DNA from 2 places in the Bacillus sp. CPT56D-587-MTF genome. Region 2 is predicted to be linked to the other one. Evidence: riboswitches for the same ligand, from Rfam matches in the RefSeq annotation. Region 2 holds a riboswitch; the other holds the start of a gene.

Region 1 (16,306 bases), 2.5 Mb from region 2:
TATGTAACAGAGCAATTATCAAAGTTATTTCCGAAAGCACATATTACAGCAGTTGATTTTGCTGAAAGTATGATTGCGATTGCGCAAACTAGACAAAATGTAAAAAATGTAACGTTTCACTGTGAAGATATTGAGCGATTACGATTAGAAGAATCATATGATGTCATTATTTCAAATGCTACATTTCAATGGTTAAATAATTTACAACAAGTGTTAAGAAATTTATTTCAACATTTGTCTATAGATGGGATATTACTCTTTTCAACGTTTGGACATGAAACGTTTCAAGAATTGCATGCTTCGTTCCAACGTGCGAAAGAAGAAAGAAATATAAAAAATGAAACATCGATTGGTCAACGTTTTTATTCAAAAAATCAGTTGCTTCATATATGTAAGATAGAAACAGGGGATGTGCATGTTTCTGAAACATGTTACATAGAGAGTTTTACAGAAGTTAAGGAGTTTCTGCATTCTATTCGAAAAGTAGGAGCAACTAATAGCAATGAAGGATCATATTGTCAAAGTCCCTCACTCTTTCGTGCGATGCTACGCATATACGAAAGAGACTTCACGGGAAATGAAGGGATAATGGCAACGTATCATGCTTTATTTATACATATAACAAAAGAGGGGAAGAGATGAAATGAAACAAGTACAAACAAAAAGGGATTGGAAAAAGCTTGCATACGACGTAGTGGAAGAGAAGATGATTACGAAAGAAGATGCAATAGCGATATTAGAAGCTGATGATACCGAAGTTTTAGAAATTATGAATGCGGCTTACATTATTCGCCATCATCACTTTGGTAAGAAAGTAAAATTGAATATGATTATTAATACGAAATCTGGATTATGTCCTGAAGATTGTGGATATTGCTCACAGTCTATTATTTCAGAAGCACCGATTGATAAATATGCATGGTTAACGCAGGAGAAGATTGTAGAAGGGGCACATGAAGCAATACGCCGTAAAGCAGGTACATATTGTATTGTAGCGTCTGGTCGTCGTCCGACGGATAAAGAGGTAAATCACGTAATTGGAGCAGTTAAGGAAATTCGTGAAACGACAGACTTGAAGATTTGTTGTTGTTTAGGTTTCTTAAATGAAGATCAAGCAGGACGTTTAGCGGAAGCAGGCGTGCATCGTTATAACCACAACTTAAATACACATGCAAATAATTACGATAGTATTTGTTCAACTCATACGTATGATGATCGTGTTGATACAGTTCAAAAAGCAAAACAAGCGGGCATTTCCCCATGCTCGGGAGCGATTTTTGGCATGGGAGAAACAATTGAAGAGCGTGCTGAAATTGCATTTGAATTACAACGTATAGATGCAGATTCTATCCCTTGTAATTTCCTTGTTGCTGTAAAGGGGACACCTCTTGAAGGACAAAAAGAGTTAACTCCAGTAGAATGTTTAAAAGTACTGGCAATGATGCGTTTTGTAAACCCAACAAAAGAAATTCGTATTTCAGGAGGACGTGAAATCAATTTACGTTCTGTACAGCCAATCGGTTTATTTGCAGCAAACTCTATTTTTGTCGGGGACTACTTAACGACAGCTGGACAAGAGCCGACTGCGGACTGGGGTATGATTGCAGATTTAGGATTTGAGATTGAAGAATGTGCATTATAAGATAGATGAAAAAGCAAACTTGTAAAAGGGTTTGCTTTTTTTGTAAATAAAATGTAATAAATAGTTGTAAACGCTTGATATTATTGGTTTTTAAGCGAAAAAAAGAATTTTTGTGGACGAATTTTCCAAGCCCTAGTTGTACATAGTAAATATGTAATTTATATTGGGTTGGAGGATTTTACATGTACAAATACATATTAGCGATTATGACTTGTTTAATTTTAATAAAAGCAATAAGTTCTGATCCAGTTAAGGCTGCTGAAAATCCTGAACAAAAAGAAATGCAACAAAGAATCGAACAACACTTTCGAACGAAAGCTGAACATTTTGGATTGAAAACGGAAGGAAAAGATTTAAAGGAAGTTAGAAAAGAAATTACTATTATAGAAGAAGCGAAAAAAAGAGAGAATGTATGGAGAACGGCACAAGCTCTTCATATAAAAACAGAAGGAAAAACGATGAATGAATTAATAAAAGATGTACAAAAAAAGGTGAAAAAATAAAAAGAGGCCGCAGCCTCTTTTTTTATGCCCATTGTTTTGATAAGTGAGCCATTTCAATTGCAGCAACAGCTGATTCATATCCTTTATTACCAGCTTTCGTACCTGCGCGTTCAATCGCTTGTTCAATTGTTTCTGTCGTTAATACGCCGAAAATAACTGGGATGTCCATTTGTAGTGATAAAGACGCAACACCTTTTGCTACTTCAGTACAAACGTAATCGTAGTGAGTTGTAGCACCTCGGATTACAGTACCTAATGTAATAACAGCATCATACTTTCCGCTACTAGCCATCTTTTTAGCGATTAAAGGAATTTCAAATGCACCAGGAACCCAAGCAACATCAATATCATTTTCTTCTACACCGTGACGCTTTAATCCGTCTAAAGCGCCGCCAAGTAACTTACTTGTAATAAATTCGTTAAAACGTCCAACAACAACTCCAACTTTTAATCCTGTACCAACTAAATGACCTTCGAATACCATAATAAATCTCTCCTTTAATTATAAGTTTAGTAAGTGTCCTAATTTGTTTACTTTCGTTTGTAAATACGATTTATTCTCTTCTTTTGCTGGCATTTGCAACGGTACACGCTCGACTACTTCTAAATCGTAACCTTGTAAGCCAGCAATTTTTCTTGGGTTATTCGTTAATAATCGTAAACTCTGTAAACCTAAATCTTTTAATATTTGAGCACCGATACCGTAATCACGAAGATCAGCAGGGAAGCCGAGTTTTTCATTTGCTTCTACAGTATCAAATCCTTCTTCTTGTAATTTATAAGCACGAAGCTTATTAAGAAGCCCAATGCCTCTTCCTTCTTGCCTCATATAAAGAAGAACACCTTTTCCTTCACGCTCAATTTGAGCAAGTGCTGCATGGAGTTGTGGTCCGCAATCGCAGCGATGTGAACCGAATACATCTCCTGTTAAGCATTCAGAATGAACACGTACAAGTACCGGTTCACCTGTTGAAATATCACCTTTTACAAGTGCGATATGTTCTTTCGTATCTAATGAGTTAGAATAGCCAATTGCGTGGAAAGTACCGAAATCTGTAGGTAATGTAATTTCCACTTCTCTCGTCACAAGTGTTTCATGATGGCGGCGGTAAGCAATTAAATCTTCTATTGTAATCATTTTTATATCAAATTGTTTTGCGCATTCTATTAAATCAGGTACACGTGCCATCGTGCCGTCCTCATTTATAATCTCGCAAATAACTCCAGCTGGTTCGGCACCGCATAGCTTTGCTAAATCAACAGCAGCTTCTGTATGACCTGCACGACGCAGGACACCGCCTTCTTTCGCAATTAATGGAAAGATATGTCCAGGTCGATTGAAATCAGCACCTTTTGATGCGGGGTTTAACAATTCTTGTATCGTAGTTGCACGTTCGTGAGCGCTAATCCCTGTTGTTGTAGAGACATGGTCAATGCTCACTGTAAACGCAGTATGATGTGAATCTGTATTATGAGATACCATTGGTTCTAATTGTAGACGTTCTGCGTACCCTTCCGTAATCGGTACACAAACGAGACCACGGCCATGTGTAATCATAAAATTAATTGTTTCTGGTGTAATGTACTCTGCTAAAGCAATAAAATCGCCTTCATTTTCTCGGTTTTCATCATCACATACGATAACGACTTTACCTTTTTTTAAATCTTCTAGAGCTTCTTCAATACGATGAAACATTGTGCTTCCCCCTTATAGAAATCCGTTTTCTTGTAAAAAGCTTTCGGTCATTGAACCTACTCGTTTTGTAGGTTTAGTAATAAAGCGTTCAATATATTTACCAATCATGTCACACTCAATGTTTACGATATCTCCGGCATTTTTTGCTCCAATGACAGATTCGCTTACTGTGTGCGGGATGAGTGAAATCGTTATGGAAGATTCGTCTATATCAAATATCGTTAAACTCGTTCCATCAACAGCAATGGACCCTTTCTGCAAACAATAGCGCAGTAGTTCATCAGAAATTGCTATTTTGTAATAGACGGCATTGTAATGTTGTTTTTTATTTAAAATCGTTCCGATTCCATCAATATGTCCTGAAACGAAATGTCCACCGAATCGTCCGTTTGCAGCCATTGCGCGCTCTAAATTTACTTTAGAGTGCGGTTTAAGCATGCGAAGTGATGTCGACTGCATCGTTTCAGGCATTGCATCAACTGTAAATGAAGTAGTTGTAAAGCTTGTTACAGTTAAGCAAATACCGTTAACCGCGATACTATCACCTAAGTGAACATCTGATAAAATTTTTTTTGCATGAATCGTTAATTTCATCGCTTCTCCGCTTTGTTGCATGTTTGCTATCGTTCCTAATTCTTCTACAATTCCTGTAAACATTTCGTCACCTCGTTTCGGGCATTCGCAACGATTTTTATATCATCACCAATTTGTTTCATCTCTTGAATTTTCAAGGAAAGCGCATTTTGTAATTTTGAAAAACCATTTCCTCCAAATAAAGTAGGAGCATCTTTCCCACCAATTAATTTCGGACTTATATAGGTTACAATTTCATTAAAATTGTTTGTTTTTAAGAAACTTGCATGAATCGATTGGCCACCTTCAACGAATAGAGAAAGAATTTGTTTCTCTCCAAGAAAGGAAAGAAGGTCCTCGATTTCTATATGTTTCGTTTCCATTTGGAATATAGCTATATTTTTAGATTCATAAGAAGATATCTTCTCTTCCTTTACATCCTTACCGACAATAATCCATGTCGGTGCTAAACCATCTGTTATAACATGAGAAGATGGTGGCGTTCGTAAATGGGTATCTAAAACAACGCGAATAGGATGTTTCCCACCATTTGGAATTCTTGTTGTTAAATGAGGATTATCAGCTATAACTGTATTCACTCCAACAAGAATTGCATCATGTGTATGGCGATATTGGTGAACATCAGCACGTGCTTCTTCACCTGTAATCCACTTACTTTCACCAGTTACAGTTGCTGTTTTTCCATCTAAGCTCATCGCTGTTTTGATTGTTACAAAAGGGCGCTTCGTTTTCATGTAGTGAAAAAAGTAGCGATTTAATAAAACTGCTTCTGCTTCAAGAACACCGGTCGTTACTTCAATTCTAGCTTCCTCTAATCTTCTTTTTCCGTTACCAGAAACGAGCGGATTACAATCGAGAGTAGCAATTACAACACGCTTAACTCCTTTTTCGATGAGCAATTCACAACAAGGTGGTGTTTTTCCAAAGTGGCTACACGGTTCCAGTGTTACATAAACGGTAGCGTCTTTGGCGTTCTGACCAGCCATTTGAAGGGCATGAACTTCTGCGTGTTCTTCACCAGCTCGTAAATGAGCCCCCATACCAACAATGTTTCCATCTTTTACAACAACAGCACCAACCATAGGATTTGGACTTGTTTGTCCTGATGTCCCTTCTGCTAACTGCAGGGCAATCCTCATATATTCTTGATCTGTCATTTTCTTCACCTCTCCTAAAAAAATCAAAAAACCCCAAGGATTTAATATCCTTGGGGTTTGGGAGACGTGATTTCTAGAAATATAGTTTGAATACGAAAGCATAGGAAAGAAACCTAACGATAATTGATATTTCTGCATAAGGAAAAAACCTAGCAAAATATCAAATTTTTAAACGCTAGTTGTCTCTTTTTATTTCAGCATAAAAAATAAGTATAGAAAATTAAACATATATAAAGAATCAAAATGAATCTTTAAAAATATGCATACTGAAATAAAAGTGTATTCACTATATAAAAAACTAGAAACATATCCTTCTCCCATCCAGACTATACTGTCGGCCCTAGAGTTTCACTAGATCCACCGTTTTCGAGTTGAAAACGGGTCACGGACTTAGAAGTTTTCACTTCATCACCGCCGGTTGGGAATTTCACCCGACCCCGAAGGATGCTGTTTGCTCAAATTATAGCACAAAAAAAATAAAAGGCTAGTAAAAAATATTCGAATGTGAAGAATTGTGTGAAAATATATGCAGGCTGGAATGGAAATAAAAGTATTAGAAATGTTGTAAGGAGAAGGGATATAACGGAGTTGCTAAAAAGAAAAAACATGCACAAAAAAATGTGCATGTCACATGTAAAATTATTCTGCCTCTGGTGCTCTAACAACAGATTCGAATTTACCTTTATGCGAAGCGTCGCAATAAGGCATATTTTTTGATAAACCACAACGGCATAAAGAAAATGCCGGTTTTGCTGGGAATACATTCCCTTGTGAGTCGACTAATTCCACGTCCCCTGTAACGCGAAAAGAGCCATTATCATTTACTTTAATTTGTACTTTTGCCAACGTTATCCCTCCTTTCCAAACGCTTAATTTCATCATATAATCAAGGGAAGTGCTTGACAATATAAAAAGAGCACTTTGTTTGAGAAAGAAGAGAGTGTTATAATAGTTTTCATAACTGACTAGAGTAAGGTGACGAGAGATGGATAAACAATTACATACATTACGAAACATTGCAAATGAGCGCACGTGGGCATCATTTTTGAATGATAATCATCCATATAGTTTGTTACATTGGTCCATTGCAGGTGTAGGGCAAGAGGCAAAGGATGTTTGGTTACTTCAAGATGAAGTAACATTTCAAACGACAGAATTCCCAACGTTAGATGATGCAATGCAATGGATTTCTGAAAATATGGAACAAGTTACAGACGTTTTAGCGCAATAAAAAACAGGCTTATGCAAGCCTGTTTTTTGTTTCTTTCACATATGTGTTTAAAAATTGATCGACGGCTGCTTCGTACTCTTCTTTATTTTCGTTATAAGAGCAAGCGTGTGCACCGTGTTCTGCAATATAAAGCTGCTTATTATTTTCTTTCGCTTCATATAATGCTTTTGTCATATCAGCTAAAATATAGTCGTCATCTTTACTATGAATAAAGAGAACGGGATTGTTAATGTTTTTTATACAGTCGATTGGTGAAACTTCACGAATTGTATAACCGTCACGAACTTTCAAAAATGCGTTTGCTAAAGGTAATAAAGGCCATTTTGGTAAATGGAATTCAACCTTTAAACGGTGCTGTAATTGTCCTTGAAAATCAGAGAAAGGACAATCTGCAATATAGAAATCAGCACCATCTTCTACAAGTCCTGCGTATTGAAGAAGTGTTGCAGCTCCCATAGATTCACCATGAATACCAAGTGTAATATTGGTGCCAAAACGGTTTTTTAGCCAGTCAACTACGGATTTTAAATCATGTTTTTCATAGTATCCATAGCTTGTTGTTTTTCCGCCAGTTTTACCATGACGACGATGATCGTAAATGAGGACGTTATATCCCCTTTTTAAGAATAAGTTTGCATATTTTACAGAGTTTATTTTATTTACAGTTACACCGTGGCAAAAAACCATAAACTTATTGGTGGAATGACCAGCAGGAATGTAATATCCGTGAAGGTCGTATCCGAATTGTGAAGGGATATGAATTTCTTCTTTATGAAGAGCATCAAAATCCTCTATACGAAAATGTTTTTTCGTTTCTCTTTCGAGTACTTCTTCCTCTGTTTTTTTCTTTAAGTACATCACTTTATTTGTAAAGAAAATCCCAAGGGCAGTTATTGCACCTAGTATAGTAAACAGTGCTGCAAAAAAACGTTTCATACTTTACCTCATCCTCCAAATACCGTTACATGTGATACACTTATATTGTATCACAATGATATAAAAGGGGAGAAATAGGAAATGCTGCATATACAAAAAATTACGCCAGCGATGAAAGAAACAATCCGAATGTTCATGTGTGAGAACTGGGGAAGTTCATTGATGGTTTCACGTGGTAAGGAACATCAGTTAGAAGAGTTGCCAGGATTTGTTGCGCTCTCAGATGACAGAATAATCGGAATTATAACGTATGAAGTGACCGGAAATATATGCGAAATTGTATCGCTAGATAGCTTTGAAGAAAGAAAAGGAATAGGGACGAAACTTGTGGATTGTGTATTACAAGTTGCAGAAGAAGAACGGTGCAGACAGGTTTGGCTTATTACAACAAATGATAATATGAATGCGTTACGATTTTACCAAAAACGTAATTTTGTAATGACTAATTTATATGTGAATGCGGTAGAGGAGGCACGAAAAATAAAGAAAGAAATTCCACGTATGGGATATGATAATATCCCAATTTTACATGAAATTCAGTTGGAGTATCGTTTAGTGAAATGATGTAACAATTTTCAGAAATATGAGTTATTAATCTTGACGGATAGTGTAATTTAGGTTACCGTAAAATTGTAATCTATTACCATATTAAGGGGTGACGATGTGGCAACTATACGTGATGTTGCAAAATTGGCAGGTGTTTCAGTCGCAACCGTTTCACGAGTTATTAATGAAAAAGGATACGTTCATGAGGACACAGTAAAACAAGTAAAGGAAGCAATTGAAGAATTACGTTATAGGCCAAACAGTGCAGCGAAGCCACTATTTAAAGAGAGTTCAACGATAATTGCATTACTTGTAGATAATTTATGTAACCAATCAAACATCACTTTGCTACATTGTATTGAGGAAATAGCATATAAAGAAGGCTATCAAATCATTATTTGTAATATAGAGAATAAAGATAGATACATACATATGCTGAAGCAAAATAACATTGCAGGTGTTATTTTGACGAGAGCAGTTTTTAAAAGTGTAGGAGAAATTCCATTTCCATTTGTTGTGATCGATGAGCAACAATCACATGGAAATTATTATGAAAGTGGACAGAGAGCTGTTTCTTTATTAAAAGAGAAAGGGTGTCACTTTCTTGCATATTTCGGTGAGGGAGAAGAAAGTGAAGAAATGGAAGATCATATAGCAGGGTTTTTAGACACTGTTTGGGATGAAGGAATCTCTTATCGAGAAGAATGTGTACAAGGGTATACAAATAAACAATTTATTACATTATTGCAAAACAATCCGTATATAGATGGAATTGTAGCCTCAAGTGATCAGGTTGCTATTGAGTTAATTCGGTCAGCGAGATTTCTAAATATACATATACCAGATAAATTAAAAATTGTTGGACCGAATGGGAGTATAGAGTGTGAATGGATAGGTTCATCACTACCGACAATTGAAAGCTATGTCAAAGATAACGGAAAAGTAGCTTTTCAACAATTAAAAGGAAAAATAAAAAAGTAAAAGGTGCGTTTTATACGCACCTTTTTCAGAGTGTTGGGAAACCCTTTAGGGTTCCCAACACTCTGGAATCTTTTTTGATTTTAGCGAATAAAAACAACATAAAATAATAGAATTTTAAAAAATAGCCCTCCACCTGACCCTTTTTGGTCAGGTGGAGGGCTATTTTTTTCATGTTTTGACAAGCTGCGGTGAGATAAGCTTGCATTTGGACAGACTTCAGCCCTCGAAACCGGGCATAGCGGTAGCCATGTAGTTCTTTGGCGTCTGCAAAGCTTCGCTCTATAGTGGAACAGCGTACTTTATACAACCTTTTCCCTGTAGCTGTTAGCTTGTTTTTTCTAGCAATATCCTTATATTTCTCCCACACATGATGAGTGATAACTTTTTGTTTTTGTTTCTTTGAAAAGCACACCTCACGTAACGGACAAACAGCGCAGTCTTCTGGATTCGATTTGTATTGACGGTATCCTTCACGATCAGTTGTTACATATTCTAGAATACATCCCATCGGACAAGCGAAAACATTCATTTCTTCTACATATTTAAATTGGCTTTTCGGTACTTCTTTATTCCGTTTTCCAAATCGGCGATACCCCATCACCATAAATATATTCCGTTCTGATAGTTTCTTACAGATATATCCTGTAAAATAGCCAGCATCAAGGGCAACAGCTTCTACTTTGAAGTCGAATTTATCAATCTGAGCTTGGAGGCGTGCTAAATACGGCTCGGAATCTGCCATATTTCCAGCCGTTACATAGGTATCTGTAATAATATTGTACTTCGCATCAGTCGTACGATGATCCAAGAAATGAAAACCATTTGGTTTTCCATCTCTCATTAAAAATCCACTATCTGGATCCGTTGTACTTATACGAGTTTTTTTGGTAGGGGTATCACTTTCCTTTCTAGGTTTTAATTCTTTTTTCCATGTACCTCACGATCTTCGATTACCGCAGCTTCTAGCTCGTCTATATAAAACTTTGCTTTTTCTTTTTTATATTTATGTACAAATTTATTTTTATTGGCATTGGCCTTAATATGTGTAGAATCTGTCATCAGTGCACGTCCTCCTACCATCCGGTGCTCCGTCGCTTGTCTCACAATCTCATCAAAAATTTCTTCGAAAATATTTGTATGAATAAAACGAGTACGACGATTCCAACTGATTGTAGAGTGATCCGGAATAGTATCCGATAGAGAAAACCCTAAAAACCAACGGTAGGCAATATTCGTTTTAATTTCCTTTTCCAATTGACGCTCAGAACGAATACCGTAAAAATATCCAATAAACATCATCTTAAATAAAACAATAGGATGAATGGACGGGCGTCCATTGTTTTCACAGTAATAAGGGCGTAACTTCTCTTCAATAAAATCAAAACTAATTGTCGCTTCAATTGCACGAAGGAAATGATCTTGTGGAACCAACTCTTCTACAGAAACAGATACACGCTCATCACGATGATTTTTTAAAGCACCCATCATAAAAAATCTCTCCTTTTCCTCTTTTTTATCAGTGTTGACACATAAAAAGAGGTTCAGACACAAAAACAGGCTGTGGAGAAGACTTTCTCCACAGCCTGTAAAAGGTGCGTTTTATACGCACCTTTTTATAATGTAATTGCGGCAATAAAGCCAAATATAAGTAACGGTATATTGTAATGTAGAAAAGTGGGTACACATGTATCCCATATATGATGGTGCTGACCATCAGCATTTAAACCGGATGTTGGTCCAAGGGTACTATCCGATGCTGGAGATCCTGCGTCACCTAGTGCTCCGGCTGTACCGATAATTGCAATTGTGGCCATTGGACTAAATCCAAGCTGAATGCAAAGAGGTACAAAAATGGTTGTTAAGATAGGGATGGTTGAAAAGGATGAACCAATTCCCATCGTAACGAGAAGTCCAATAACGAGCATAAGAAATGCAGCGAGTGGTTTGTTATTTCCGATTATATGTGCACTCGTTTGCACTAGAGATTCAACATGTCCTGTTTTTCGAAGAACAGCGCCGAATCCAGCGGCAGCAATCATAACAAAGCCAATAAAGGACATCATACGCATTCCGCTTGTTAATATCGCATCTGCTTCTTTAAGTGGTAGACTGCCACTAACTGATAAGACGATAATACCTGCTAAAGCACCGAAAATCATTGATTCTGTTGTTAATTGAACAGTTAATGTAGCAATGATAGATAATAACCCGAAAGTAATGCTACGTTTTGTATAGGGAACGATTTCATTTTCGGTAGTATGAATTTGTTCTGTTTCATACGTACGAGGTTTTCGGTACGTAATGAATACCGCTACACATAATCCAATAATCATACCGATTGCTGGAATAGTCATTGCTTTTGGAATAAGTGTGACATCAAATGTAAGGCCGCTTTGCGCAGCGTTGGTTTGCAATACGTCATGATAAATTTTTCCGAACCCTGCAGGGATCCACATATAAGGAGTAATCAATCCAAATGTAATAATACATGTGACAAGTCTGCGATCCACTCTCAGCTCATTTAATACTTTTAAAAGTGCTGGAATTAAGATGGGGATGAAAGCAATGTGAACAGGAATCACATTTTGTGAGAAACAAGCCATCGTTAAAATAATGAATAAAATAAGTATTTTAGAATAAACTTGTTTTTTCGTGTCTTGTTCATTGCCAATCCATTTTAATGCAGTTTGAATCATAGCATCTGGAAGTCCTGTTTTGGAAAGGGAAATAGCGAAACCACCAAGCATTGCATAACTTAAAGCGATTGGAGCACTGTTTCCAAGACCAGTTGTAAAAGTGTTAATCGTTTCTGAAATACCGAGTCCGCCGATAAGTCCGCCTGTTAAAGCTCCAACAATGATGGCGACAATGACCTGGACACGTAACAAACTAAGCAATAGCATAATTGCTACTGCGACGAGTACAGCGTTCATAATAAATGTAATCTCCCTAAATTTTTATTCTGTTAAGACAAGTAAATATGAAACATTTTGCTATGTTTATACATACTTGCGACATATTATTATAAAATGTTTTCTATGAAATGTAAAAGAGCCTTTTGTTACTAATGCTGAAAAGCTAGCTCTTGTTTAATTGATTGTAAAGAATTAGCGAATAATTCTGGTTCTTCTAAATCAGGAGAATGTGCTGAATTTGGGAACCAAATCATCTTTTTTATAGGCGCTTCAATAATATCGCAATATTCCTGAACGAGTGCATAAGGAGTTTGATAATCATAGCGACCAGAACAAAAATAAACTGGAATAGATAAACTTGAGATAGAAGAAAAGAAATCGATTGTCAGCATTTCTTCCCATAAAATTCCAGATTTTAAATTTCCTGCGAGAAACTTGAACCAATCTAATAGCGTATATTCGGGAGAAAAGAAACCTTTTCGTATGAAAGAAAAGGAAGATCCGTTTTGGATTGCGCCTCCAAATGTGCCAAGCCACTTTCTTTGAATAATGAGACGTCTCGTATCTAAAAATGGTGGTTTGCCTAATTTTAAAAGGGAAGCTAATGCTTTTTTATGATCATGTTTTTTTGCAGAATGAATTAAATGTTGATATAGCAATTCTTCATTTTGTTTCATATGTACAATTTGCCCAATACCGATGTAAGCCTCGATATACTTTGGATATTGATGTGCTATGTTAAGCCCAATAATACTTCCCCAAGAATGACCAGCGAGAAATAGTTTTTGTTTGTTGAACTTTTTAAGTACATATTGAATCACTTCTTTTGCATCGGAAACGAATTGTTCGATTGTGAAATTTGCTCCGAAATCTTTCATTGAAAAGGATTTACCAGCTCCGCGCTGATCCCAATTAATAACAATAAATTGCTTCTCTAATTCTTTTTGAAAATGGCGAATAAATCCGATTTGTGCCATCCCAGGTCCGCCATGACAGCATAATAAAATAGGTTGCTCTACGTTTTGTCCACGCATAAGGAGAGTTTGTTTTCGATTATTAATCATAACGCTTTCTATCGTAGCGATACTATTAGGAATGAGTTGTTTGTTTTCGTTATAGAACTGAGGGGTGTAGCTACGAAAAAGCATATTGAAAACCTCCTTTTGTGAAATCGTATGAATCGCACAGGCTATTCATTTTGCATATACTGTTAGAAAATCATTGTAACATACCATACTAGTGTCATTTCAACACGGGAGGAGGGAAATTGTGACGATTGGAGAAATTATAGATGGTTTAAATAGACGTGAATCCATCGCTATTATAGCAAAACGTCTTGAAATAAGCCCGTATACATTATCGAAGAAATTAAGATTGATTGGATACGAATATGATGGAGAGCAGAAGAAACGTATTTTTGTAGGAGATGGAGAAGAACCACGTCACTTACAACTCCAAGAAGCGACCGCCCTTCAATATGAGAAAACAGATTATCAATTATTAATTTATGAGCAATTACAAAGCATTTATGAGTTATTAAGAAAAAGAGAAGAAGTAATTGCACCAATTGTGAGTAAAAGTACAGAGAAAAAGAGACGAACCTTTTCTATTAATACAGAAATATTAGCAAGATTGGACCTTATATCAGAATCGAAAGGAATTCAAAAATCTAAACTTGTAGAAGAGGCGTTGCAACAATTTTTACAGCAATATGAAGTTGACAAAACATCACATTTTGATAACTAAAGAAAAGGATACTATGTTCATTAGAAGAACGAGTATCCTTTTTATGATGTATATTACGTATAAAATAGAGAATCAGTACAAATCCTTTATACGTGAAAAATGAAATTTATTATTAGAGAAACACTTAATTTACTTTTTGAATTCTTCCATCAATAACTGGCTGAATTGGTTCTTTTAATTGTTTTACGTAATTGACTAACGCTTCAAAGTCGTTTGGCCCAGTTTCTGCATTTTTACCATTTTTAAATGATACGAATCCATCACCGCCAGAAGCTAAGAAGGCATTTGCAACTACGCTATACGTTGTAGATGGAGATAATTCTTCTCCGTTTGTTAAACGTATATTTGTAACTTTTTCACCGTTTGGTTTATTTGCATCCCACGTATATTGAATACCTGAAATTTGAAGCATTCTTGTTGTTCCTTTTTGCCATTGCTGATTTAAAATATCGCGAATGTCTTGACCTGTTAAATCTACTTTAATCAATTGATTTCCAAAAGGTTGAATGCCGTATAACTCACCCCACGTAATATCACCAGCATCTAAGTCATTACGAATGCCACCAGGATTCATGAGGGAGATTTGAGTTTGCATCGTTTGACGCTGAGCATCGGCAACTAAATTTCCAAGAGTGGACTCACCAGCATCATTTTGTTTACGGTCGATAGGTGCTGTAGATTTTCCGACCACTTCATTTACAAGTGGTGCGATTTTTTCTTTATATTGATCTAGTTTTTTCTTTACTTGTTTATCAGGTTCTACACCTTCATGATACGTTGTAACAACTTCAGCTTTTTTCTTTACAATATCCTTTGTTTTACGATCAATTGTTACATCGACGTCTGAGAAAGCCATTCCGTATGAATTTGCTTGGACAATTAGTTTATTGTTTACTGTACCATTTACATACGTATGACTATGTCCACCGAAAATAACATCAACTTCTGGGTCTGTTTCATTTGCAATTCGAGTAAGATCGCCATTTGTTACCCCAGACTCATCGGTTGTTCCACCGACATGAGCAAGAACGACGATAGATTTAACGCCGAGGCGTTTTAATTGTTGTGTTGATTTATTAATTGCTTCTACTTCATCAGTAATTTGTACATTGTTAAGCATCGTAGGCATAACGACATTTGGTGTATCAGTTGTAACAACCCCAATGAATCCTACAGGAACACCATCTACCATTTTTACAGTAAATGGTGGTAAAAATAAGCGGCCAGTTGATTTGTTATAGAAATTAGCAGCTACATAGGGGAAGTTAGCCCCTTTGAAATTTCCTGTTTTTTCATGATATCCACCGTAAATGAGACGTTTCATTTCATCAATGCCTTCATCAAATTCATGGTTCCCGATTGTACCGACATCAAATTTTAAGTCATTTAAAAATTCAATCGTCGGTTCATCTTGTAATAATGCTGAAACTGGTGGACTAGCTCCGACGATATCACCAGCATGTACGAGAAGTGTATTAGGGTTTTGTTTTTTATGTTCTTTTAAATAAGTAGCTAAGTAATCAGCGCCACCAGCTTCTTTATTATTGATTTTTTTAACAGTATCTAGTTGTCCATGGAGATCATTAATACCAAGCATTTGTACGTCTATGTAGCGGTTTTGTTCAGCTGGATTCTGAGATGGGGGAGCGGCAAATACGCTTGAAAAAGTAATGGTGCTTAAAACAGCAACGGCAGGAATAATTTTTTTCCACATAATATAATTCTCCTTTTTTATAATCTGACATCATACGACATAATTTTAATAGATTCATAGGATTATAGCTACATAAAAATTTAGTCTTTTCGAAAAATTAACATATTTACAAAAAGTGAATAATAGAGTAAAGACCCTTTTTTATTGTCGATTTCATTGTGTATCTACTATAATGGAGAAAAAAGTAAAAGGTGAGTAGCATGAAGAAAAAGAAACAAAGACAAATGCAAAGACAATCACAAGTGAATCAACCAAAGAAAGAAACACTTACATTAGGCGATCAATTAAATGATTCACTCATGCAACAATTAAAGAGTAAGAAGAAAGAGTTGCAAGTGAGGGAAGAGGAAAAAGAGGCAGCTGAACTGGAAAGAAAGCGCCAAGAACAAAAAGAACGTGAAAAGAATAAATCATTTGAAGAACTGCTAAGTGAAAGTAACCTTACTTGGAAAGACTTTAAATAATAAAAAAATGATCAGTGAAATACCACTGATCATTTTTTGACGAGCTTGTAAGAAAAGGGGAGTTAGAATGAGAAAAATTGTCGTTGTTCCACATGAAAACCATTGGAGTGAAAAATTTCAAATGGAGGCTAAAAGATTAAAATCAGCGATGCCAGAAACGGTAAAAATTTATCATATTGGA
Region 2 (16,306 bases):
AAAGTAAGATACTGTTACACCACCAGCACTTGCTAACACGTCTGGAACAAGCAAAATTCCGCGATCTGTTAAAATTTTAGTCGCTTCTAATGTTGTTGGACCATTTGCAGCTTCAACAACGATTTTCGCTTTAATATCATTAGCATTTTCTTCTGTAATTTGGTTCTCAATTGCAGCTGGTACTAAAATATCGCAATCAAGTTCTAACAATTCTTTGTTTGAAATTGTATTGTTAAATAGCTTTGTTACTGTACCGAAGCTATCACGACGGTCTAATAAATAATCAATATCTAATCCGTTTGGATCATGTAACGCGCCGTAAGCATCTGAGATTGCAATAACTTTCGCACCTGCATCATGCATAAATTTAGCTAAGAAGCTACCAGCATTACCGAATCCTTGAACAACAACGCGTGCACCCTTAATATCAATGCCACGTTTTTTAGCAGCTTCGCGAATACAAATTGTTACACCTTTCGCTGTTGCTGTTTCACGTCCATGTGATCCACCTAATACAAGCGGTTTACCTGTAATAAATCCTGGTGAATTAAATTCATCAATACGGCTATACTCATCCATCATCCACGCCATAATTTGAGAGTTTGTGAATACATCTGGAGCTGGAATATCTTTCGTCGGACCTACGATTTGGCTAATTGCTCGTACATAACCGCGGCTTAATCTTTCTAACTCACGGAATGACATTTCACGTGGATCACAGATAATTCCACCCTTACCTCCACCATATGGTAAATCAACAATACCACATTTTAAACTCATCCAGATTGAAAGTGCTTTCACTTCATTTTCTGTTACATTCGGATGGAAGCGAATTCCACCTTTCGTTGGACCAACAGCATCATTATGTTGCGCACGATATCCTGTAAATATTTTAACAGTCCCGTCATCCATACGAACTGGTATTTTCACTGTCATCATACGAATTGGTTCTTTTAATAATTCATATACTTCGTTTGGATAACCCAATTTTTCTAACGCTTCACTAATAACAATTTGTGTTGAATTCAATAGTTCAAAATGTTGTTCCCTTTGTTGTTGTGTTTTTGTTTGAGTTCCCTTTTCGGCTACCATAGTAAGTAAACCCCCTGTAATTTCACTTGTTTAGTAAACCTTCATTGCCTAGTATACACCCTTAAATTTGGAATGCAATAGAAAACGCTAACAAATATATACAAACTATTTTCTGTTGCAAGCGTTTTCACTATTATTATAGTCCTTTTATTACTTTTAGAAAAGTAAAATACTTAAATATTTAAATATTTTTTATTTTCATCAACCACCCTCCCATAAAACTGCATATTTTATTTCCAAAAAGTATGTTCGAGTATTTACAATCATCCCTTCCCTTCTCCAAATAAAAACAAAACCTCAGCTATGTTGTATTAGCTGAGGTTTTGTTTTTTCACAAAGTAATTGTGTATTTGTTCTATCGCGTTAACATCCATTAATTCTTTACCGTACTCCATGATGCGATAAATGGTTGCTGTAGACGGATTACCGTATTCCGCTAAAATAGCTATAAAATCCGCCTTTAACAATTGAATTTGTTCCTCTTCTTCCACCCAAAGATAGAAGCGCTCATCCCACGTATATAGCTTTCCGCCAGTTACACCAAGGTTATATAAGCGATTCGACAGGTTAATTACGTCATCTAGCGTAGCAAACTCATATAATATATGCTCACTTTCATCTAGAGTCACTTGCATTTCAATAAACTCGTCACGGAACTCATCATCTGTATCCATTTCTTGATTTTCTTTCGTTACAATTACAACCATCCCTTGTGCTTGTAGAGAAAACACTTCAACTGCAATCGGACCATCTGCTTCAAACCCTAATTCCTTATTTGCTTCTTGCATCATATCACGAAATAATTGCTGTACTTTCGGTGCATTTCTCCATAAATCTTCTTTCGTTAATCCTCGTTCAGATAAATCATCAAATGTTAGAAAAATTTTTATCTTATTGTAATTTAATCGTTCCAGCCTCATCTCATACCCTCCCTACGTAACCAATGCATCTAATTTTTATTATATGAAATAGAAAATAGATGGTTCTTTTCGAACAACTATTCCGACATTTTTAACCATCCATCCCATTCTTCTTTCGTATCACCAATTAAGATTGTTTCAATGTCCAACTGGTTTAGAACGCCTAGATTTCCGATAAATCCAACAGAAAGAGATTCCCTTTTTTCTTGTAATAAATTTATAAAGTTCATCGTCTTTTTCATTTCTTGTTCGTCAGCAAAAGATATAAATACATATTTCGGCTGTATTTCCTCTACCGCTGATAACATACCATCTTCAGCTAAGCTTGTCCTAATATATATCGCCTCATATCCTTTTAAGCGTAAATAAGTTGAAAAAATAAATCCTTTCAATGCATCCTTTTCTAACACAATAACTTTGTGTAAAGAGGAAAACATTGAGGCATTGTGATACACCATCCCTAGACGCGTTTGTAAAAATGATAGTGCATATTGAAATTGCACCATTGAAATCTCATTATTATTTTTTGACGTTAATAATTTGTCTGTCACTCGAAGAACGATACTGGCAACAACCTTTTCTGTTGAATATATACTAAAAGCTTCGTTTAATAATGCAGCAATTGTAATTTCATCAAATTTTAACAAAGCTTGTAGCAAATCGTCCACTAAAACAACTTCTTTATCGAAATGTATCTCTTTTTGAACTGTACTCTGCAAACGATTCTCTTCTAATAACTGAACTGCTTGTCCAATCATCATACCGGAAGAAACTTTTTCCATTAACCATTTTAAAATTTGAATATGCTCTTCTGTATATAAGCGATGCCCAGCTTGATTCCGCTTTGGGGCAATAATTTGATATCGTCTTTCCCATGCACGAAGCGTACTCGGCTGAACTCCAATTATATTCGAAACGGCTTTTATATTATATTTCCCACTAAGAGTTGGCATCATTTCCCTCCGCACAATGTAATGATATGTGTTTGAGCAGGTGCTCGGAAACGAAGTGGTATCAATGTTGTTCCATACCCATTACTAACAAAGAGAATCGTATTCAAATGGTTATATACGCCACCTTTTAAATATTTTTTAGATGGGAATAATCGGATTTGTCCTCCATGCGTATGTCCACTTAACACAAGTGAAATCTGTTCATTTCCAGACATTTTTTTTATTATATCAGGGTTGTGACTAACTAGGATACGAAAACCATCTTCTTTACAATCCGCCAATGCCAAATCTAGACGATCACGGTGCAATCCAACATCATCTATACCGAGCAAACAAATTTTCTCTCCTAATTCAGACTCAAATACCACTCTTGTATTATCTAAAACTTTTACGTTATTTTCTAATAATAACGCATCTAATTCATGATATTCTATCTCATAATCATTGTTTCCCCACACAAAATATACAGGACCTATCTCTCTTAACTTTTGAATATTCGCAGAGATTTTTGATAAAGAGACACCTTTCTCTGCTAAATCTCCTCCGATAATTACGAGATCTACTTTTCCTTTTACTTGTTCAATTAACAAATTCGAAATGACCCTTCTATGAATATCAGAAATAAAAAACACATTTACTTTTTGAAAACTTTTCGGAAATTCTTTAAATACTAAAGTATGTTCCAACACCGTATTACGCATCGCTTCTTTATACATCACAAAAAGTAATAAAATCCCCATGCCTATGAGAGTACTGAATAATATAATCCATATCATATTTTTGACTCCCTCCTCATAAAGATAATCCTAGGCTTTTATAACAAACTGTGATCGCTTAACTCGCTAGCTTTCTTGCTTTGTGGACTTATCTTTTATCGGAATTTTTAATTCTTGACCTGCACTCACTTCATCTTCCTGCAAGTTATTATACTTTTTAATTACTTCAATTCCATTTCCATCTGAAAAATATTGCTTCGCTATACTTTCTAAAGTTTCTCCCTCTTTCACAGTATGCGTTATTACTTTTTCAGAATGTTTCTGCGACTCAGATTTAGCTGAATCAAAGAAGATTACTTCAAACGCACTTTTTCCAGCATTATTACTATCACCCTTCACCTGAATATATTTATCCGTGTACCACAAAATACTAATCGGCAGAAGAATGAATAGAAATGTTAAAACCCGGACGAAAATGTGATTTATTTTAAACTTTTGTTTTTTCTCTTTATTTCTATGAATTTCACTACGCGGCGGTAAACTTTCTTTTTCTTCCACTCGCTCAACTTCTAATTCCTCTTCAAAATCAGGAATTCGTTTCCTCATGTTGTTCACCACCACCTTCCATTTATTTTCTTAATTGGAGTCCCATTATAAAATCAACAAGAAAGTGTGCAAAGATTGTTATAAACAAATTTCCTGTCCATTCAAATACATAACCAAAGACAAAACTAATAAAACAGACGAAACAAAATAAAAATGGCTTTGTTATATAACGAATATGTAACACTGCAAATACGAAGCTCGCAATTACAATTCCAAAATGAGTCTGTACTACACCTCTAAATAAAAATTCTTCTGCAAAACCAATCAAGAACGTAATAACGAGTAAGTGTAGAACGGACATTCCTCGAAACATCTTATCGTTAATACCACCATCATCAAACCATGACTCCGGAAACACTCGCATTGCAACATAATCTAATAACACAATACCAATCGCTAACAAACCACCTATAATAAGTATAGATACTGGTTCCCATTTCCATAAATTAAAGACTTCTTTTACATCTTGAAATAATATATATGCCAGTAAACAGCCAATACCGATAATAATTAACTGTGTTATATATAGATTCAGCCTTATTTCCTGCGGACTCATATCTTCAACATTATGCCTTTGAATGTTCATCATTCCTCCATCTTTTCTAGGCCGAAAAGCTTTTGTAACTCTGTTTCCCAATTATAGTCGAAATCCGATTGTTGCGCTCGTCTTTTTTTATAATCTTCTTTGGTAATACCGCAATAATCGCAGCAATTAATTAACTCTTGCTCTTTCCTATAACCGAACTGTTGCAGCACATATTCACGTCTACACCCTTTAACTTGTATCCATGACTTCATATTTTCTAGCTCACTATATTTATTACGCAACCTTATTTCTACTTCAGCTATTAATCGGTTCATGATTTCATCTGACAAACCTTCTAATAATAATCTTCGTTGTTGTATAATTCCAACCTGTTCGAGATGATAACGAACGAAACGCCAATATTGCTCATTAAATCTTGCTGCATTATAACAAATTTCTTCTACATCTTCTATTGGTAATTCCTTCGTTTGAAATATTCTTTCTTGTAGTAAAGAAAATAAAAATTTTATTTGTGACTTACTTGGCAATTCATCCTCAATGATTGAAATTGGTAAATCATGATCCAACGGACTACATAATAAAATAGCTATACTCGGTTCGCCATCTCTTCCAGCTCTTCCGATTTCTTGTAAGTAAGAGGCTATATTAGTTGGATAATGAAAATGAATAATATATCGCGTATTCGCCTTATTTACCCCCATACCAAATGCACTTGTGCATATTACAAGTTGCAATTGATCGTTCATAAACTGCTGTTGAATTAACATACGCTCTTCATGTTCCATACCACCATGATAAAAAGCTACACCAGTAACACCTTTCCCTCTCAAGTATTCCGTTAACCTTTCTGTCCACGCTCTACTTGAGCAATATACAATCCCCGGCCCTTGTAAATACATCACCTGCTCTAAAAGCGCCTCTTTCTTTTCTTCTATCGTCTCTACAAATTGCACATCCATTGCAATATTAGGACGATCAATAGAGTATACATGTTCCGCGGCACCCTTTAAATTTAAACTATCTGCGATATCCTGCAGTACCCCTTTTGTCGCTGTGGCTGTCAATGCTAATACTGTAGGAGAACCAATATTTTCAATAACTACATTTAGTTTTTTATAGTCCGGTCTAAAATCATAACCCCATTGAGAAATACAATGAGCCTCATCAACAACAAATAATGAAATATGAATTTTCTTCAATTCCCTAATTAATAACTCCGACTGCAACATCTCTGGTGAAACAAAAATAAATTTATATGAAGATAATTTTTTCATCGCTTCTCTTTTTTCATTTAATGTCCGAAAACTATTAAATGCTATCACTCGGTTTTTCACAACATACTTTAATTGTGTCACTTGATCTTCCATTAAAGATAATAACGGTGATACAACAAGCACTGTTCCTTCTCGCATAAGCCCCGGAAACTGATAGCACATAGATTTCCCTCTTCCAGTCGGAAGCATTGCTATCACATCTTTTCCTTCTAATAAATCTGTAATTACTCCTTTTTGACCTGGACGAAATTCAGAATATCCAAACCACTTATATAAATATTCTTCAAGTTTCATTTACACCCTCCATCCGCGCTAATACAAGACGAACTTCAAAATAAGAGATATCTTCTCCAACCGCTTGTTTCAAAACACGTAACTTCCGCGTTTGCAATGCTTCAATTACTTTTATTACTTTGTCTATCTTTTCTTTTTCCATAAACATTTCAATAGAAAAATCTTTTTCTCGCAAAGCAATTTCAACAAAATGATCTTCTATCGTTGCAACCTTTAAATTCCGAATCGTCGCTATTTCTTCTAAAGAACGTCCTTGTCTCCAAAAATTATATGTTTTTTTCGTGGATAAACTAAATAATTCAGCTCTCTCATTTGGATAAGATATAATTTCAGCTAATAGTGGAAATTCATTTTCTTTATCACGAACTTCTTGTATAAAGAAATGTATTGTACCCCAAAATAAAAAATACACCCTGAATATATCTTGTTTCGTAATTTCTGCTAATTGTTGCAATGTACAACCAATGCGTTCATAACCCGTTAATCGATATGTTACAATCGTCGCTTCTATCGCATTACTCTTTTCTAAAAGATTATGTACTTCCGTCCATAGTTTTCTCGCCAACTCACTTCTCTTATATGGCCTTCCTGTTAGAAAACGTTTCACCCACATCATTATTTCTGTATCTTGCTGAATTGGAATAAATCTCGTATTATTCTGTTGTAAATTTGATATGGTTTGAATAATTAATGATAATCTTTTCCAAAATGTTTCACCTAATTCACCATAATGTAAACCATGCAAATGCGCCGGAAAAGCATAAACTTCCTCCCATTTATGTAACTGCATTTTACCCGTAGGTGTTAACACATATGTATTTTCATGTATTTCTTGAATAAAATCCGCTTGCAACAACTTTGCAACTTCACCATCATAGTCATTTCTATTTAATGATTTATATATTCCGAACAAAAAAGAAATTCGGAACATATTTCCATCTTGTAAAGTTTGCGAAGAACGTTTGCCCTTTAGTAAATAATAAATAGAAGAAACGGTTCTTTCACCATTCAATTGTTTTAAACAATGCAACAAAGTATATTGTATTTGCATGACCGCTTCCACCTTCCAATCTTAACTTCATTCTTTTCAGTACAATTACACTATCTACTGTCGCTCATTAAACTTATCATATAAGAACTATATACTTGTATATATTCTATTGTATCAAACGAAATCATATTTACGTATTTTGAAAATCTTATGACATAATTCAAAAATAAGTTGACACTCTAATTGATAAGCATTATCATTATAATTTTATGTTGAAAAGTTTTACAAACCGTTTTACAATAAGGTTATAATTTTTATGGCGAGCTTTTCACATACATATTATCAGGAGGGAAAAAAGATGGCAAAATATACAATCGTTGATAAAGATACTTGTATTGCATGTGGTGCTTGTGGCGCTGCTGCACCAGACATTTATGACTATGATGATGAAGGTATTGCATTTGTAACATTAGATGATAACCAAGGTATCGTTGAAATTCCAGATGTATTAATTGAAGATATGATGGATGCATTCGAAGGCTGTCCAACTGACTCAATTAAAGTTGCTGACGAATCATTCGACGGAGACGCTTTAAAATTCGAATAGTCTTTTATTAACTTCAAAAAACGCCCCTCCTATTGATGAGGGGCGTTTTTTGTATCTAAATTTTATTTTCCTTAATAAAAAACCATTAGTAGTTTCACACTACTAATGGTTTTAGTATATATTATGCATTTTTCATTTTTGCAAACACCCATACTTTCAGGCGTGAGAATAATGCTACAAATACAATTGTTACAACAATCCCTTTAATTAAATTAAATGGTAAGATTGCCGTTACAACCGTTGTTTTTATAGCTTCGCTAGACATAGCTGGTGAATTTAAAAACCAAGTGTACGCCGGGAATATGATGATGTAGTTTAATACACTCATAATAAGTGCCATTGTAATTGTCCCTAGCATTAATCCTGTAGTTAAACTCTTCACAGTACGATACTTTCTAAATAAGAAAGCTGCTGGCCCAATAAATAAACATCCTGCAATAAAGTTTGCAATTTCTCCAACTGGTACTCCCGTTAAACTTCCTTGAATCCCGTAATGTAAAATGTTCTTTATCACCTCTACAATCACTCCTGCTACTGGTCCAAAGATAATTGCCGCAATTAGAGCTGGTACATCACTAAAATCAATTTTCAAAAATGGCGGAAGCCCTGGGAACGGGAAATCCAACATCATTAGTAAATATGCAATACTACTTAGCATCGCTACACTCACCATCTGCACTACACTGTTTTTTTGTTTCATCTTTCTCTCTCCTTTTCCATCGATCATCTCATGGAAAGTGGAAAGGTTCTGCTATGCCTATTTTTTCATAGAACGAAAAAACCCTTTGTGTTTTACACAAAGGGAGAATTTAAGGCACACCAAACAGACGTTCAAATCCATATCTTTTTTGAACGCTTGAACCTCCATCTTCTCCCATCCAGACTATACTGTCGGCTTTGGAATCACACCAAATCCTGCCTTAACGGCTCGCGGGCTTAGAACAAAATCATAAATAGTTCATCACCGCCGGTCGGGATTTTCACCCTGCCCCGAAGATAGACCGATATTCTATTTTCCCCTTCATTATACAACAACCTCATAACATTGTGAACTAAAAAATTGTAACTTATTTAAAATTAGTTATTTATTTTTCGTAACAACAAATAAATTGCGAGATATTTTACAATACAATCCATATTTTTTATTATTCGGCATTTCTCTTTTGAATTACCTAGTCATATATAATTAAAAGTGATAAGATATTGAATTGTTAAGATAAGAACATTTTCTGAGTTATGGAGGAAATGTCATGAAAAAAGACAAGAGACATTCTATTCGAGAAGCAATGAAAAAAAACTTAAGAAAAGAATACTTTTACTTAAAAAAAGAATTACTTTTCTACTGCCCAATTGATTTAGGCACATTCTCAAACGAGACATACTATGCTACTTTCGATGAAGATGGCATCAGTATTTATCAGTATGATAAAAAAACAGAAAGTAAATTAAAATTGTGTGAGCGTCATCCGTGGAAGAGTTGGAATAAAGTGAAGATTGATCACTATTTGACAACTTCTCAATTTATTTTTCAGGGTGAGCGAAATTGGATCTTATCTCTTTTTCAAAAAGGAAAAGAAGCTCAAAAAATTATTGAAGAGCATACATCTTTACAAACAGAAGTTGTTTCCCGCTCTTTCTTAAAAAAACTTCCTGGTTTTCGTTCTAATACACCACTGAATAAATACATCGGTAGTATTTGTTACACTGCACTTATTGCATTTTTATTAAAATGGATGATTCCATTTCAAGCACCACAAATCGCCCTGTATTCTATCTCGATTGGTTGTATGCTTCTTGGCCTACTTTGTTTGACAATCGGTTTAATTGAACCGACTATCGTACTGTTTCGAACAAAAGAGAAAACAAGAACAAAAGTTTTTTACTTATATAGCTATTTAGCTATTTCTGGATTTATATGTGTCTTTATTTTTTGGTAAAAGAAGCCGTCCCAAAATAAATTTTGGGACGGTTTTCTTTTAGATATAGATGCTCTGATTCACTCAATAGTTCTAGCAAAAGCGCCCATATAATTTCATTTACATTGAATCTTATTTAAGAAGAACATAAATTTGTTCAAAGTTTAATTTTTGAAGCGTTTCCTTTACTTAACATATAATTGTTGATTAGGATAAATTAGCTCTTGCTGCAATCCATTTTTTTCTTTAATTTCCTTAAGTGTCATACTAAATTTCCGTGCAATACTAACTAAAGTATCCCCTTTTTGTACGACATATAATGACGAAGAAACAACTTCATTTCTTTGTTCACTTAAAACAAGCAATGGGTTCATCGCATTCTTTTTCGCCATCGTCCATCTTCCTTGATGAAGTTCTAGATGTAAGTGCGCACCTCGCGATTCTCCCGTGTTCCCTACTTCTCCAATTTTTTCTCCTTTGGAAATATAATCTCCTTGATCCACATATCTCTTATTTAAATGTGCATATACAGCCTCATATTCTCCGTGTTTAATAAATACAACATTTCCATAACTACTTGAATAATAAGACCTCGTTACCTTACCATCTTGGATAGCTGCCACAGGCGTTCCAATCGGCGCAGCTACATCAATACCATAGTGTTTTCCATGCCTTGTCCCAAAATAATCACTTATCTGACCTTCAACAGGCCATGTCCATCGATTTTCTTCTGCATAAACATGTAATTGAGATACAAACAGTATACTCAATAACATGACACCGCATTTTAAAACTTTCATATACATCCTCCGTTTTCTAATTACCACCATACCTTCTCTATTTTGGTATATTACAGAAAAAAGTATACAAAAAAGAAAGTGAATTACTCCACTTCCTTCTCTTTCTTATCACGAAAAACTAATGCACTACGGTTATACTCCACATCTTTCACTTGTAATCGGGCATTTATTACTCGAGCTATCGCAAACAAATAATCAGATAATCTATTTACATACTTTAATACAACTTCATTTATTTTCACTTCTTTTTGCAATGATACTATAGAGCGTTCTGCTCTCCTTACAACAGTACGTGCAATATGAATAGTAGCCGCTGCCTCGCTACCACCTGGCAAAATAAAGCGTTCTAGTGGCGGGGCTTCTTCTATATATAAATCAATCTTTCTTTCTAAACTTTCAACCATCACAATTGTCACTTTATAAGGAATTTTTTGTTCCACTATTGCCAAGTCTCCTCCGCAATCAAATAGTTCATGTTGAATATTTTCGAGCTCATTGTAAATATCTATAAAAGCCCCGCCTTGAAGCTTAGTCATTGCATATCCAATATGAGAATTTGCCTCGTCTATTGTTCCATACGCTTCCACACGGATATCATCTTTATCAACCCTGCCACCTATTACACTTGTCGTTCCTTTATCTCCTGTTTTTGTATATAAGTTCATTTCTTCACAGCACCTCTCTTATTATTCTTTATTCGAGCAACATAGAAAAAAGTTCTACCATTCTTTATTTAATTGAGTTTACAAAAAAATAAAAAACAGCAGAACTTTATTCATTATCAACTTTAAAAACGCATATCTAAATTATACGATTCGGTAAATATACAGAGAATGTAGTTCCTTCTCCAACAACACTTGATACAGAAATTTTACCATCATGGCCTTGAACAATATTTTTCGCAATCGCAAGCCCGAGTCCTGTTCCACCCTTTTTCCCACGTGTTCTTGCTTTATCAGCTTTATAGAAACGATCAAATAAAAATGGAATATCTTCTTCTGGAATGCCTGCACCCGAATCTTGTACTTCAAAAATAAGACCGTTATTTTTCGTATCAATTACAAGCGTTACATGTCCGCCTGCATTCGTATGACGTATTGCGTTATCAATTAAATTCGTCAATACTTGTTCCATACGATCTGCATCAAACGGGTATTGTTCAATTGGACCTTTGAAATCAACCGTTAACGCGACCTCTTTATCCTTTGCAATCCCTTGGAATTTACGACCAATTTTTTCAACAAACGGATGTATATCCACTTCACCAATATGTAACTCTACATGACCGCTTTCCATACGAGCTAAATCTAACAATTCATTTACAAGTTTACCTAAACGAACAGATTCATCATAAATAATTTGAACAAACTCATCTATTTCCTCTTTCGTTTGCACAATATCATCTAAAATCGCTTCACTATACCCTTGCAGCATGACCATTGGTGTACGAAGTTCATGTGATACATTCGCAATAAAATCTTGACGCATCTTTTCAAGACGACGCTCTTCCGTCATATCTCGCAGCACTGCTACAGCTCCACGAATTTTCGTTTGATTGTAAAGCGGCGTCATAAGAACTACATAGTTTCCTTTTTGTAAATTAATTTCAACAACTTGTTGTTGTTCGCTTTCTACAACGAGATGGAATAATTCCACAAGTTCAGAAGGTAGTTTTTTACTGAGCTCTATCTCTTTTTCTTCTTGCCAAACTTGTAAGAAATGTTCGGCCGGCGGATTGATTACAACGACTTCACCTTCTTGATTTAACGTAATAACCCCATCTGCCATACTACTCAAAATACTTGCTAACTGCTCTTTTTCTTGTTGCAAGGCGTTCATATTAAACTTCAACTGTTTTCCCATTTGATTTAAGGCCGTTGCAAGCTCACCAATCTCATCCTGAGATACCATAGGAGCCTTTGCATCAAACTTCCCACGTGACACTTCAAAAGCAACCTCACGCATTTTACGAAGCGGTGCTGTAATCCGAGTAGATAAGAAGAACGCAAAGAAAGTTGTTAATATAATCGCAATTCCAGCCGATAAGAAAATAAAATCAGTTGTTCTTTCCATACCTTGTATCGGTACTTGTAAAGATTCATATACGAACACTGCACTTTGATTTTTTGATTGCACTGGTTTTCCGACGATCATAATATCATTTTCGGTGTTTTTATTCTTCCTACTATTAGACGCTTTTCTAATATTATTCTTAATTTCTTTTTTGTCTGTAAACACAGCCGCTAATTCTTTATCTTCTTTTAAGTCATCCATTGTAAGAGTGACTAACCCTTCTTGTTTCGGTGAAGAAGAGATTTCTTTACCATCTTCTACAATAATAATCCTTGAAAGTGGGTCAGAGAATTTGTAAGCGATATTCTCAATCGTTTTTACATCGGCACCTTCTTCAATTAACTCTGAAACACTTGTTGCAACTTTTTGAAGCCTAGCTTCACTCATATCAACATAATACGTTCTAAAAAACTGTGAAAGTAAAATCGCAACAAATCCAAGAACAAACGAAACGAGAAGTAATATGGTCATCCATAACTTCCCTACTACACTTCTCCAAAGCATCAGTCGTTCACAACCTCAAATTTGTAACCTACACCCCAAACAGTAACGATCATTTTCGCTGCATCTGGTGATTTTTTGCTTAACTTCTCACGTAAACGCTTTACATGTGTATCAACTGTACGTAAATCTCCGAAGAATTCATATTGCCATACTTCTTTTAACAGTTGCTCACGATCGAATACTTTATCAGGAGCTTTCGCTAAAAATAATAGTAACTCATATTCTTTCGGCGTTAAGTTTACTTCATTACCATCTGCAGTAACACGGTGTGCATCGTTATCAATTGTTAAGTGCGGGAATACAGTAACATCTTTTGTCGTTGTATCTTGTGTAAAGAATGTTGTTGGTACAGCACGACGTAATACCGCTTTCACACGTAGTACGACCTCACGTGGACTAAATGGCTTTACAATATAATCATCTGTTCCAACTTCAAATCCTTGTACTCTATTTACTTCTTCACCTTTTGCTGTCAGCATAATAATTGGTGTCGCTTTCTTCTCACGAACCCCTTTACATACTTCAATGCCATCTTTACCAGGCATCATAAGATCTAATAAGATTAAATCGTAATCATTTTGCAACGCCATTTCTAAAGCTGTATCACCATTATCTGCTTCTTCAATCGTATATTGTTCTCTTTCTAAGTACATTTTCAATAAACGACGAATACGATCCTCATCATCTACAATTAAAATTCTTGATTCATTTTCCATCTCTACCCGCTGCGCACTCTCACCTCAGCGGTTCACACCTACCCTTCTTTAACTATTATGTTGCGCTATTCTCGTTTATTTAAGCAATCTTCTAAATGTTTCACTTCCCATATTATGCTTCACAAGAATAATAAATTTTGTTCAATTTTTTTCCAAAACTATGTATTTTTTTTGAACAGCATATAATGTCCTCGACATCATTTTACAAAATCAACCGCTACTTTGTCATGTTTTTCTCAAAAAAGAAGAAAAGTTGACAAAAATAAAATAGGAAAGTGACATGCACTCCCCTATTTTATTTCTCTATGCATATGAATGTAAACCGGCAATAATTAAGTTTACTACAATAAAGTTAAACATAATGATTGCAAAACCAATTACTGCAAGCCAAGCTGACTTCTCTCCATGCCATCCTTTTGATAGGCGTAAATGTAATACTGCCGCATAAAAGAGCCAAGTGATAAGTGCCCAAACCTCTTTTGGATCCCAGCCCCAAAAACGTGTCCACGCTATTTGTGCCCAAATCATCGCAAAAATTAATGCACCTAATGTGAACACTGGGAATCCAATTGCAATAGATCGATATCCGATTTCATCTAGTAAATCACTATTCGTATTCTTTACTAACGGCTGAAGTGCCGCCGATACTCGCTTCCGTAAAACAAGTCTTAATACAATATACAGTAATGTTCCAACTAACACTGACCAAATAACAGTATTTAATTTTTTCGCATTTACAATCGCTGGAACTTCAACTGCCGGTTCTAATTTATTTTCTGTCAGTAACTTCCCTTCGTGCGGTCCAACTAAAGCCGGAAGATTGTATTTCATTTCCACTTGTTGTTCATTTTTATCAATCCATTGAAACTTCGCTTCATATTTCATACTAGAAAATACCGTTGTTACTCCAATAAATCCAACTGTACAAACAAGTGTAAATACTACCGTCTCTAGCCAAAATGTACGTTTACTTCTCGTCGATTGATCTACATTTTTCAATAAATACATAACACCTGTAATAAAACTAATCGCTAAAATGGCTTGTCCTGCTGCTGCCGTCGTCACGTGAATATGTAACCAATTACTTTTTAAAGATGGAATAAGCGGAGATATTTCCCTCGGAAACATACTTGCATAGGCAATTAATAAAAGCGCAACTGGTAATGCAAATAGTCCGATTATGCTTACACGGTACATAAAATACATGACAATAAATGCTCCTACAAGCATCATACCGAAAAATGTACCAAATTCAAAAAAGTTACTAACTGGCGCATGTCCTGATGCAATCCACCTTGTAACAAAATATACTGTTTGTGCAATAAACCCTAAAATTGTAATCGTTATTCCTACATTTGCCCATTTATGACCCTTTTCTTTAATTGCTCCCCCGAAAAATAGAGTGGCAATTAAATATAAAATAAATGCGGTAAAGAGAAAGTTACTACTTATTTGCACCATATCGTTTCCCCACCTTAACTAATTTTTTTATCAATTACTTTATCATTTGGCTGTGGAATTGCTGTACCTTCTAGTACTCTTTCAATATCTTTCTTTAAACCGAACCAATTTTTATTTGTATGCCCTGCAATCCACCATTCATCATTAACACGTTGTATCCAAATACGGCGATGATTCCAATACATACCTTGAATGACACCAACCATAAATATAAATCCTCCAATGCCGAGAATCCAAAGCGTTAAATCTTTTCTTACAGTAAGTGCTGTGGCATTTTGCATTTCAACACCTGCAAACGACATTTTATATTTGTTGTTTCCATCTGGTTCTATATTTTGCTGAATACCAACAAAACTCACTTCACCATCTGGTGTTTCAGGTGTAAACATTTTAAATACAAATGCAGGATTGTTTGGTAATTTCGTTTTTGTATTTGGTTTTCCATTCTCATCAAAATAAAAATCAGGAAAATAGCTTAATAGTTCTAGAGAATAACCATTTCCTAAATCATATTTTTCCTTAGGATTCGTTAAATCTACTTTAATTGGTCCCCACTTTTGATTATTTTCTTTATTTTGCAAGTTAAAGGACATACTTTTAAATTCACTTTCTTTATAAGAAACTTGATACACTGCAAATTGATCAAATTTCAGTGGTTCATTCACTCGAATTTCCGCTTCTTTTACTTTTTCTAATTTCGGTTTTTGTCCTGCTATATTTTCTCCTACTGCTTTATATAATACGGCATTCGTTTGGAAGTTTTTCGCAATCATTTTATCGCCTACACGATCAATCGCTTCATCAAAAACTTCCTTGTCCTTACTTTTATCATAAAC

What was found. A riboswitch is a leader RNA that binds a small molecule or an ion and turns the genes downstream of it on or off. The one in region 2 is predicted to bind FMN.
Region 1: another riboswitch for FMN. It lies ahead of ribD (bifunctional diaminohydroxyphosphoribosylaminopyrimidine deaminase/5-amino-6-(5-phosphoribosylamino)uracil reductase RibD); the one in region 2 lies ahead of AC3WVZ_RS06270 (ECF transporter S component).

Annotation. Positions count from the first base shown of each region.
Region 1 is NZ_JBYTEF010000001.1:3,730,294-3,746,599, reverse strand. It holds gene bioC (malonyl-ACP O-methyltransferase BioC) at 1-642, shown strand, start outside; gene bioB (biotin synthase) at 644-1,642, shown strand; gene AC3WVZ_RS19200 (hypothetical protein) at 1,825-2,145, shown strand; gene ribH (6,7-dimethyl-8-ribityllumazine synthase) at 2,168-2,629, opposite strand; gene ribBA (bifunctional 3,4-dihydroxy-2-butanone 4-phosphate synthase/GTP cyclohydrolase II) at 2,648-3,841, opposite strand; gene ribE (riboflavin synthase subunit alpha) at 3,854-4,498, opposite strand; gene ribD (bifunctional diaminohydroxyphosphoribosylaminopyrimidine deaminase/5-amino-6-(5-phosphoribosylamino)uracil reductase RibD) at 4,480-5,592, opposite strand; FMN riboswitch at 5,898-6,041, opposite strand; gene AC3WVZ_RS19175 (CDGSH iron-sulfur domain-containing protein) at 6,232-6,438, opposite strand; gene AC3WVZ_RS19170 (DUF2552 family protein) at 6,578-6,823, shown strand; gene AC3WVZ_RS19165 (alpha/beta hydrolase) at 6,833-7,759, opposite strand; gene AC3WVZ_RS19160 (GNAT family N-acetyltransferase) at 7,841-8,323, shown strand; gene AC3WVZ_RS19155 (LacI family DNA-binding transcriptional regulator) at 8,423-9,286, shown strand; partial or broken gene AC3WVZ_RS19150 (IS1182-like element ISBth7 family transposase) at 9,405-10,774, opposite strand; gene AC3WVZ_RS19145 (Na+/H+ antiporter family protein) at 10,900-12,219, opposite strand; gene AC3WVZ_RS19140 (alpha/beta fold hydrolase) at 12,351-13,349, opposite strand; gene AC3WVZ_RS19135 (ribbon-helix-helix domain-containing protein) at 13,471-13,947, shown strand; gene AC3WVZ_RS19130 (bifunctional metallophosphatase/5'-nucleotidase) at 14,072-15,661, opposite strand; gene AC3WVZ_RS19125 (YqkE family protein) at 15,862-16,125, shown strand; partial or broken gene AC3WVZ_RS19120 (GrpB family protein) at 16,193-16,306, shown strand, end outside.
Region 2 is NZ_JBYTEF010000001.1:1,189,100-1,205,405, reverse strand. It holds gene gudB (NAD-specific glutamate dehydrogenase) at 1-1,092, opposite strand, end outside; gene AC3WVZ_RS06310 (genetic competence negative regulator) at 1,404-2,012, opposite strand; gene AC3WVZ_RS06305 (MerR family transcriptional regulator) at 2,090-2,965, opposite strand; gene AC3WVZ_RS06300 (metallophosphoesterase) at 2,965-3,741, opposite strand; gene AC3WVZ_RS06295 (LysM peptidoglycan-binding domain-containing protein) at 3,808-4,287, opposite strand; gene AC3WVZ_RS06290 (CPBP family intramembrane glutamic endopeptidase) at 4,310-4,873, opposite strand; gene recQ (ATP-dependent DNA helicase RecQ) at 4,873-6,402, opposite strand; gene AC3WVZ_RS06280 (YpbB family protein) at 6,392-7,453, opposite strand; gene AC3WVZ_RS06275 (ferredoxin) at 7,752-8,000, shown strand; gene AC3WVZ_RS06270 (ECF transporter S component) at 8,122-8,700, opposite strand; FMN riboswitch at 8,863-9,002, opposite strand; gene AC3WVZ_RS06265 (hypothetical protein) at 9,251-9,937, shown strand; gene AC3WVZ_RS06260 (peptidoglycan DD-metalloendopeptidase family protein) at 10,102-10,716, opposite strand; gene AC3WVZ_RS06255 (cob(I)yrinic acid a,c-diamide adenosyltransferase) at 10,800-11,381, opposite strand; gene resE (sensor histidine kinase ResE) at 11,518-13,293, opposite strand; gene resD (DNA-binding response regulator ResD) at 13,293-14,009, opposite strand; gene resC (cytochrome c biogenesis protein ResC) at 14,313-15,470, opposite strand; gene resB (cytochrome c biogenesis protein ResB) at 15,485-16,306, opposite strand, start outside.